3 regions of the Leminorella richardii genome follow, and region 1 is predicted to be linked to each of the others. Evidence: riboswitches for the same ligand, from Rfam matches in the RefSeq annotation. Region 1 holds a riboswitch; each other region holds the start of a gene.
The links. A riboswitch is a leader RNA that binds a small molecule or an ion and turns the genes downstream of it on or off. The one in region 1 is predicted to bind thiamine pyrophosphate.

Region 1 (2,268 bases):
AGTGCGACGTCGTAACGGCTACAGATTTCGCAAATATCTCGGAAGCGCTCATACAGGAAGTTTTCTCTATGGTGGGAGAGGCACCACTTGGCCATAATTGCGCCGCCGCGGGACACTATACCCGTTAGGCGATTGGCCGTGAGTGGGATAAAGCGCAGCAGTAGACCCGCGTGGATAGTAAAGTAGTCGACACCCTGTTCTGCCTGTTCAATCAGCGTGTCTCTGAATACTTCCCAGTTCAGGTTTTCAGCAACGCCGTTAACCTTCTCCAGAGCCTGATAAATAGGTACTGTACCAATCGGCACGGGGCTATTACGGATAATCCACTCTCGGGTTTCATGAATATAGCGTCCGGTGGAGAGATCCATAACGGTATCTGCACCCCACCTCGTCGCCCAAACCAGCTTTTCGACCTCTTCCTCGATAGAAGACGTCAGCGATGAGTTACCAATGTTGGCGTTTACTTTTACCAGAAAGTTGCGACCGATAATCATCGGCTCTGCTTCGGGATGGTTAATATTGGCGGGAATAATCGCGCGCCCTGCGGCCACTTCCCCACGGACAAATTCCGGCGTAATGTTTTCCGGCAGACTGGCGCCGTAAGACTGCCCTGGATGTTGGCGAGTAAGCACTTCTGTACGCAGGCGCTCTCGGCCGACATTTTCTCTCAGAGCGATAAACTCCATTTCTGGCGTGATGATGCCCGCTCTTGCATAGTGAAGCTGAGTCACGCATCGGCCCTCTTTGGCGCGCCTTGGCGGCGGCAGGTGCGTGTAGCGCAGATGGTCTAGCCCCTCGTCGGCAAGGCGCTGTTGAGTAAAGTGTGAGGAAGCCTGTGTGAGCGGAGCGGTATCATTGCGTTCTTCAATCCAGCGCTGGCGCAGAGGAGAAAGACCCTGGCGGACGTCAATATCAGATGACGGATCGCCGTAAGGCCCTGAGGTATCGTAGACGGGAACCGGTTCATTATCTTCATACTGTGGAGCGTTTTGTGTACCGCCGATGAGCGTCGGGCTAAGGCGAATTTCCCGCAGCGGAACGCGAAGATCGTCGCGAGAACCTTGAACGTACACTCTGTGGGAATTGGGGAACGCGTGCCCCTGTAGTCGATCAATAAACTGCTGCGCCTGAGCGCGCTGGGTTCTTCTGTTAGACATAGCAAACTCCAAAATAGAACGTGGGGGTTGCTTGTCTGGAGTTCGGAGAGGGAGTAATGGATAGGGAAAATCTACACTGTGGCCTTGCCTACCCGAATTGAATTACTCTTGTTCCCTTCGCGGGTATTAGCCCGATCAGGTTCCGCGGATCCCGAATTAACGGTCTCAGCCCGCGCCGTATAAGGGCGCTGGGCACTCCGACAAGATTTACCGCCCTAGGGGCGATATAGCACAGTATAGGTAAGACGATAAAAACGGCAAAGGGTTTTTTACACGCTTTCCATTATGACTGTTCGGTAGAGCTGTGATGGCTTTCCCAGTTTTTGATGGCTTCGACGATCAGTTTGTCTTCTATCATAAACCGATTCGCCAGCAGCTCACCGACCGTTGAAAGATCTTTATCCAGCTGTAATATGGTGTCGTCGTTAATGCCTTTTTCAACATAACTGTCATAAAACGCCATGATTTTTTGAGTATTTTCTTCCAGTAACGGATAAACTCTTTGGCCAACGGCGAGATTGGGGCTTGCAGCTCCCTCTTCTTGAATAATGACTCTGTCGTAAATATGAAAATGGCAGGCGGACAGGTAGTCCACCAGATGATGACCGAAATCGATCAGCGCCTTTTCATCGAGAGGGATATTTTTCTCTTTGTTTGGTTTAATACCAACCAGCCGGTAATAGGTCACGAGCAGGCTTTTGCGCGACTCTAACCATTGATCGATCAGTTTATGGTTACCGCCCACGCGCTCAGTAAGAGTTTCAAGTCGGTTTAGCATAGGGTGTCCAGAGTCATTCAGTAGGTTGAAAAAGTTAAGATAATGTAAAAACCACTGTTAGATTGCCAGTAAATAAGAGGTTTAGCAAGATAGTCATGGAACAACAGTTACGCGGTGATGAGTCTGGCTGGTGGCTATTAAGCTATGCCGGTAAATTGTGGCTTCCCAAGGGAGAATTACCCTTCGGTTTAGCGCAGGATTTTCAACTTCAGGGTGAGAGAGCGTACCGTATTGGAGAGTGGCAAAGCCATCCAGTTTGGCTGATTCGTCAGTCGCGAGCTCGGGATATGGCGTCGGTAAGGCAACTGCTGAATGAGGACCGCGGCCTCTTCC
Region 2 (2,268 bases), 1.6 Mb from region 1:
TCTCCGGTATTGATACACTCAAAGAGGAACAAGAGTGCCTGCGCCCCGACCTTCGGTTTAATCATTCCGACGTATCTCCCTCCTCACTGGCAAAGATTCTACACCTGCTAAAAGAAGCCTAACGCCTGACCAAACATTTAAAAGCGAGACAGCGTGAGAAAAATACTCATTTATCTCACGCTGTGCTATTTACTGTTTCGCGACATTTCGACAAAATTGAATAACTTCTTTACTACCCAAGCGCGCTATTCTCGGTTCCTCTAAGGTTATCCGATCTGCCTGCGCAGCAAACGCCTACTCTTCAGCGACGAAAAAACCGTACACTGACCCGCGGCGTTTCACTTATAACGCGCCGCTCCAGCGCTTGGCGTTTAGTTTATTAACTTTAGGAAAAGTGCATGATAGGTCCATATCTCAACGGTGCCGCCATCTTTTTTGGCGGCGCCCTCGGCCTCGTTTTGGCGCCCTTCATCCCACAGAGATTGAGAGAAGGCCTTCCCGCCGCGTTTGCCATGACCTCTATCGCCATGGGCATCATAATGACCATCAAGGTGCAGCAGCTGCCCGCCGTCGCACTGGCGCTGATCCTTGGGGTCGCCATTGGTGAACTTTGCTATATGGAGAAAGGCGTTCAGCGGTTTGGCACTTGTGTTCAACGCGCACTGTCTCGCGTTGTCCCCCAGCGGCATCACGGTATGACGCAAGAGGTGTACAGCCAGAACTTTAGCGCGCTGATCGTACTGTTCTGCGCCAGCGGCACTGGCGTAGTAGGCTCACTCACAGAGGGCATGACCGGCGACTATCAGCTTTTGCTGGTCAAGTCGCTACTGGACGTGTTTACCGCCGCTATTTTCGCCACTTCACTGGGCGTCGGGGTGATGACCATAGCCCTTCCCCAACTGGCGATTCAGGCTACGCTGTTTTATTCAACCCGCCTTATCATGCCCTTTATGAATGAGATAACGCTGGGAGACTTTTCCGCCTGTGGGGGGATCCTGATGATCGCCGTTGGGCTTCGCATCGCGCAAATCAAGTCGTTTGCCGTGGTGAACTTCCTGCCTGCGCTAATTCTTATCGTGCCCATATCCCTTTACTGGCATAAACTTATGGGGTAATTCCCCCTTGCTGCGCGCTGGGCGTAAATCGCGCTTTCTCCGCGCGGCAAGAGCCACTACAATGCTGATACCTCAACGGGGTGCTTATATCAGGCTGTGTTCTGCCGCTATATCCGATGGCAGAACACAGACTAAGCTGAGAATGCGTTCAACTGCCTGAACCTTACCCGTAGAACCTGATCCGGTTAGTGCCGGCGGAGGGATTTGAGAACGCGTTCGACTTTTGTCTGCCGCTGAACGCGCCGCTGTCTCAACACCCTTTACTCTCCGCCTTTGACCTTTCGCACTGGCTTTATCGCTGACTTAACAAGCTGATTGAATAAACAGGAGAGCAACGTGTTAAAAAGACTGACTATTGCAGCGCTGCTGCTGGCTTCTACGCCCGCTCTGGCGGCTGACGACAAGCCTACGCTAACAGTCTATACCTATGACTCTTTCGCCTCTGAATGGGGCCCTGGCCCTAGCGTTAAGCAAGCCTTCGAAAGCGAGTGCGGATGCACCTTGAATCTGGTTCCCCTATCTGACGGCGTCTCCCTGCTAAATCGCCTGAGAATGGAAGGCAGCAACAGCCGCGCTGACGTTGTGCTTGGCCTAGACAACAATCTGATCGCCGCCGCGAGAAAAACCGGCCTGTTTGCCCCTCACGCCCTCAATGACGGATTGAAAAATCTGACCGTTCCCGGCGGCTGGCAAGACGATACCTTTATTCCCTATGACTACGGCTATTTCGCCTTTGTCTACAATAAAGAAACCCTGACGACGCCGCCCAGCAGCATGAAAGCGCTGCTGGACGATCCGCAAAAATGGCGCGTGGTCTATCAGGATCCGCGAACCAGCACCCCAGGTCAGGGCCTAATGCTGTGGATGCAGAAACTGTACGGTGACGAGACGTCACAGGCGTGGCAAAAGCTGGCGAAGAAAACCGTCACAGTGACTAAGGGATGGAGTGAGGCCTATAAGCTGTTTTTAAAAGGCGAAGCCGATCTGGTGCTCAGCTATACCACCTCCCCGGCCTACCACATCGTTGAAGAAAAAACCGACCGCTACGTCGCCGCACCGTTTGAAGAAGGGCACTATTTACAGGTAGAAGTTGCGGGACGGCTCAAGTCCAGCAAACAGCCAGAACTGGCAAGCCAGTTTATGGCGTTTATCA
Region 3 (2,268 bases), 580 kb from region 1:
TTAAGGTCGGCCTGTATCCCCGCGCCGCCGCTAGGGTCAGTACCAGCAATCGTCAGTGCATTAATTCTCATACCGTCATCTCCTGTAGACGCTTCGGTTCTAACTGATAAAGTAAATCCAAAAATCGCGGCACAAAGCTGCCCGGGCCACCAACTTCAGCCGCCGCCATGCCGCCACACGCGGCCATCACCATGCATGCGGAGGCTACCTGTTCAAGGCGCTCGCCGTCTTTTTGGGCAATAAATGCCGCCACCGCAGCCGACAGCGCACAGCCGGTGCCGACCACTTTCGTCATCAAAGGGGAACCGTAGGGAAGCGCATAAGTGAGACGGCCGTCGGTGACATAGTCAACATCGCCGGTGACGGCCACAACCGCACCGGTTTGCTGCGCCAGAGACAGCGCTGAAGACAGAGCGTCCAAAGACACATCAGCACTGTCTACACCCCGTCCGCTAGTCGTCTTTCCCGCCAGCGCAATAATTTCCGACGCGTTACCGCGAATTGCCGCAGGCCCCTGTTCCAGCAGGGTGCGACAAAATTCAGTGCGATAGCTCAACCCGCCAACGGCAACGGGGTCAAGCACCCAGGGAACGCCAGCCTGATTGGCGGCCACCACGGCCAGCGATATTGCCTTACGCTGCTCGTCATGCAAAGTACCGACGTTCACCAACAGGGCATCGGCTATCGCGCTAAATTCAGCGACTTCCTGCCTGGCAACCACCATCGCAGGAGAGCCGCCCAGCGCCAGCAGCACGTTAGCCGTGAAGCTTTGAACCACTTGGTTGGTCAGACAGTGTATAAGCGGTGTACGTTCTCGAAGGCGCGCAAGCGCATCGGCGGCAATCGCGCCGGAAAGCGGTATGGGATGAGTCTGTGTCATAAAGCTCCCAACCGGCGTGAAGAAGGCTGCCCGTTGGAACGCGGCGACTTCCCTACGCTGGCATAATCCAGATCAGGTAATACGGGTAATATCTCAGCCCGCGCGTTAGCGGGGCACCCCGAGTCATGTTGATTGAGTTTTTTTACTTTTTACAATTTACTTTTTACAAGGTTAGGGGAAGTGATTTGCTGTTGCAAGTCTGTCCTTCCCGTTATCCCCTTGGGTATCTACTCGCTAGGCCACACATCCACTGCGGAAGCGGTCAGCTCAAGGCGTGCATTTTGCCTATTGATGTTACATCGATAAAACAGGTTAATTAATAGAACCTTTTGTCACTACCAGGTTTTTAATATCTTCTTTCGATAACGGTATGTTGAATTCCTGCATGGCTTTTTGGCAAGTATCTGAAAGCAGGATATCGCTAATATGGCTAGCTTCATTCTTTTTATAATTTATGCTTTTATCTAAACATGAAAAAGTGATTCTGGGCGTATTCTTATTAATGAGATATATCCGCACCTCACCGCTATTCGTTCTTTTTATTTCAAATAGCTCTATGCTGTTTTTAACACCTTTTGCATCTTTAACTAGATAGGGAACGTTAGCAATGTAGTTTTTATCCAAATTATCCCCTAATAAATCATCGTCGATGCCTTTACTGTCTTCTAAAGATAGCGTGTTAATTGATACATCTTCTGCGTTATCATAGTCATTCAGCGCAGCGCTTTGGTACTTGGCTGATTGACTTCCCTCTTCCCATTCACATGCAATCCCTACGCTTTTATTCGTCGTTGGAAACGTCTCTGGTTTAGCTATTTTTGATTGGGTCTGTGCGTCAATACACGCTATTTCAGCAAAAGAAAAAGTACTGTTTAGAGCCAAAAATAACAACAACAACGCCTGAGTAACTATTTTCTTCATTTTTATTCCCTATGAAAACGATTTTCCAAAAGCTAATATTTTAAAAAATATAGATATTTTCATATTATTTAAAAATGCACTGTATGGCAATTTATTTTAAATACCTACCACACAATAGTCTTTGACAGCACGAGATAACTCGAGATAAATAGTCACGCCGAGTGCCGCGACTCGCGCTTCTGTTCATATACTGCTCAGTTCGGTAGAAAGGGTTTGTGATAGTCAGCCTGTTGAAGAGCAAACGGCGCCTCCGTCTAAAACCTCATCAAGTCGATAGTCTCTCTCACATACCTCATTTCAACCCTCGCGTTTTTGAGCGGTGAATCAAGCGATGATGACTGGAAAAATTCATACCTGAGGTCGGCCTTCGAGACGGCAGGCCAGCGTGAAAAAACATAATTGATTAAAAAAGGAAGGGTTGCTGCTCTTTTGTACAGAATTGTAAGTCCAACACAATGAATAATATT

Region 2: linked by a shared signal. The riboswitch ahead of thiB (thiamine ABC transporter substrate binding subunit) and the one ahead of thiC (phosphomethylpyrimidine synthase ThiC) in region 1 are both predicted to bind thiamine pyrophosphate.
Region 3: linked by a shared signal. The riboswitch ahead of thiM (hydroxyethylthiazole kinase) and the one ahead of thiC (phosphomethylpyrimidine synthase ThiC) in region 1 are both predicted to bind thiamine pyrophosphate.

Annotation. Positions count from the first base shown of each region.
Region 1 covers NZ_LS483470.1:414,120-416,387, forward strand. Annotated here, with positions in the region: gene thiC (phosphomethylpyrimidine synthase ThiC) at 1-1,157, opposite strand, end outside; TPP riboswitch at 1,253-1,367, opposite strand; gene rsd (sigma D regulator) at 1,441-1,935, opposite strand; gene nudC (NAD(+) diphosphatase) at 2,031-2,268, shown strand, end outside.
Region 2 covers NZ_LS483470.1:2,776,469-2,778,736, forward strand. Annotated here, with positions in the region: gene DQM29_RS12790 (winged helix-turn-helix domain-containing protein) at 1-122, shown strand, start outside; gene DQM29_RS12795 (DUF554 domain-containing protein) at 399-1,115, shown strand; TPP riboswitch at 1,182-1,336, shown strand; gene thiB (thiamine ABC transporter substrate binding subunit) at 1,452-2,268, shown strand, end outside.
Region 3 covers NZ_LS483470.1:992,138-994,405, reverse strand. Annotated here, with positions in the region: gene thiD (bifunctional hydroxymethylpyrimidine kinase/phosphomethylpyrimidine kinase) at 1-71, opposite strand, end outside; gene thiM (hydroxyethylthiazole kinase) at 68-880, opposite strand; TPP riboswitch at 913-1,011, opposite strand; gene DQM29_RS04645 (hypothetical protein) at 1,193-1,801, opposite strand.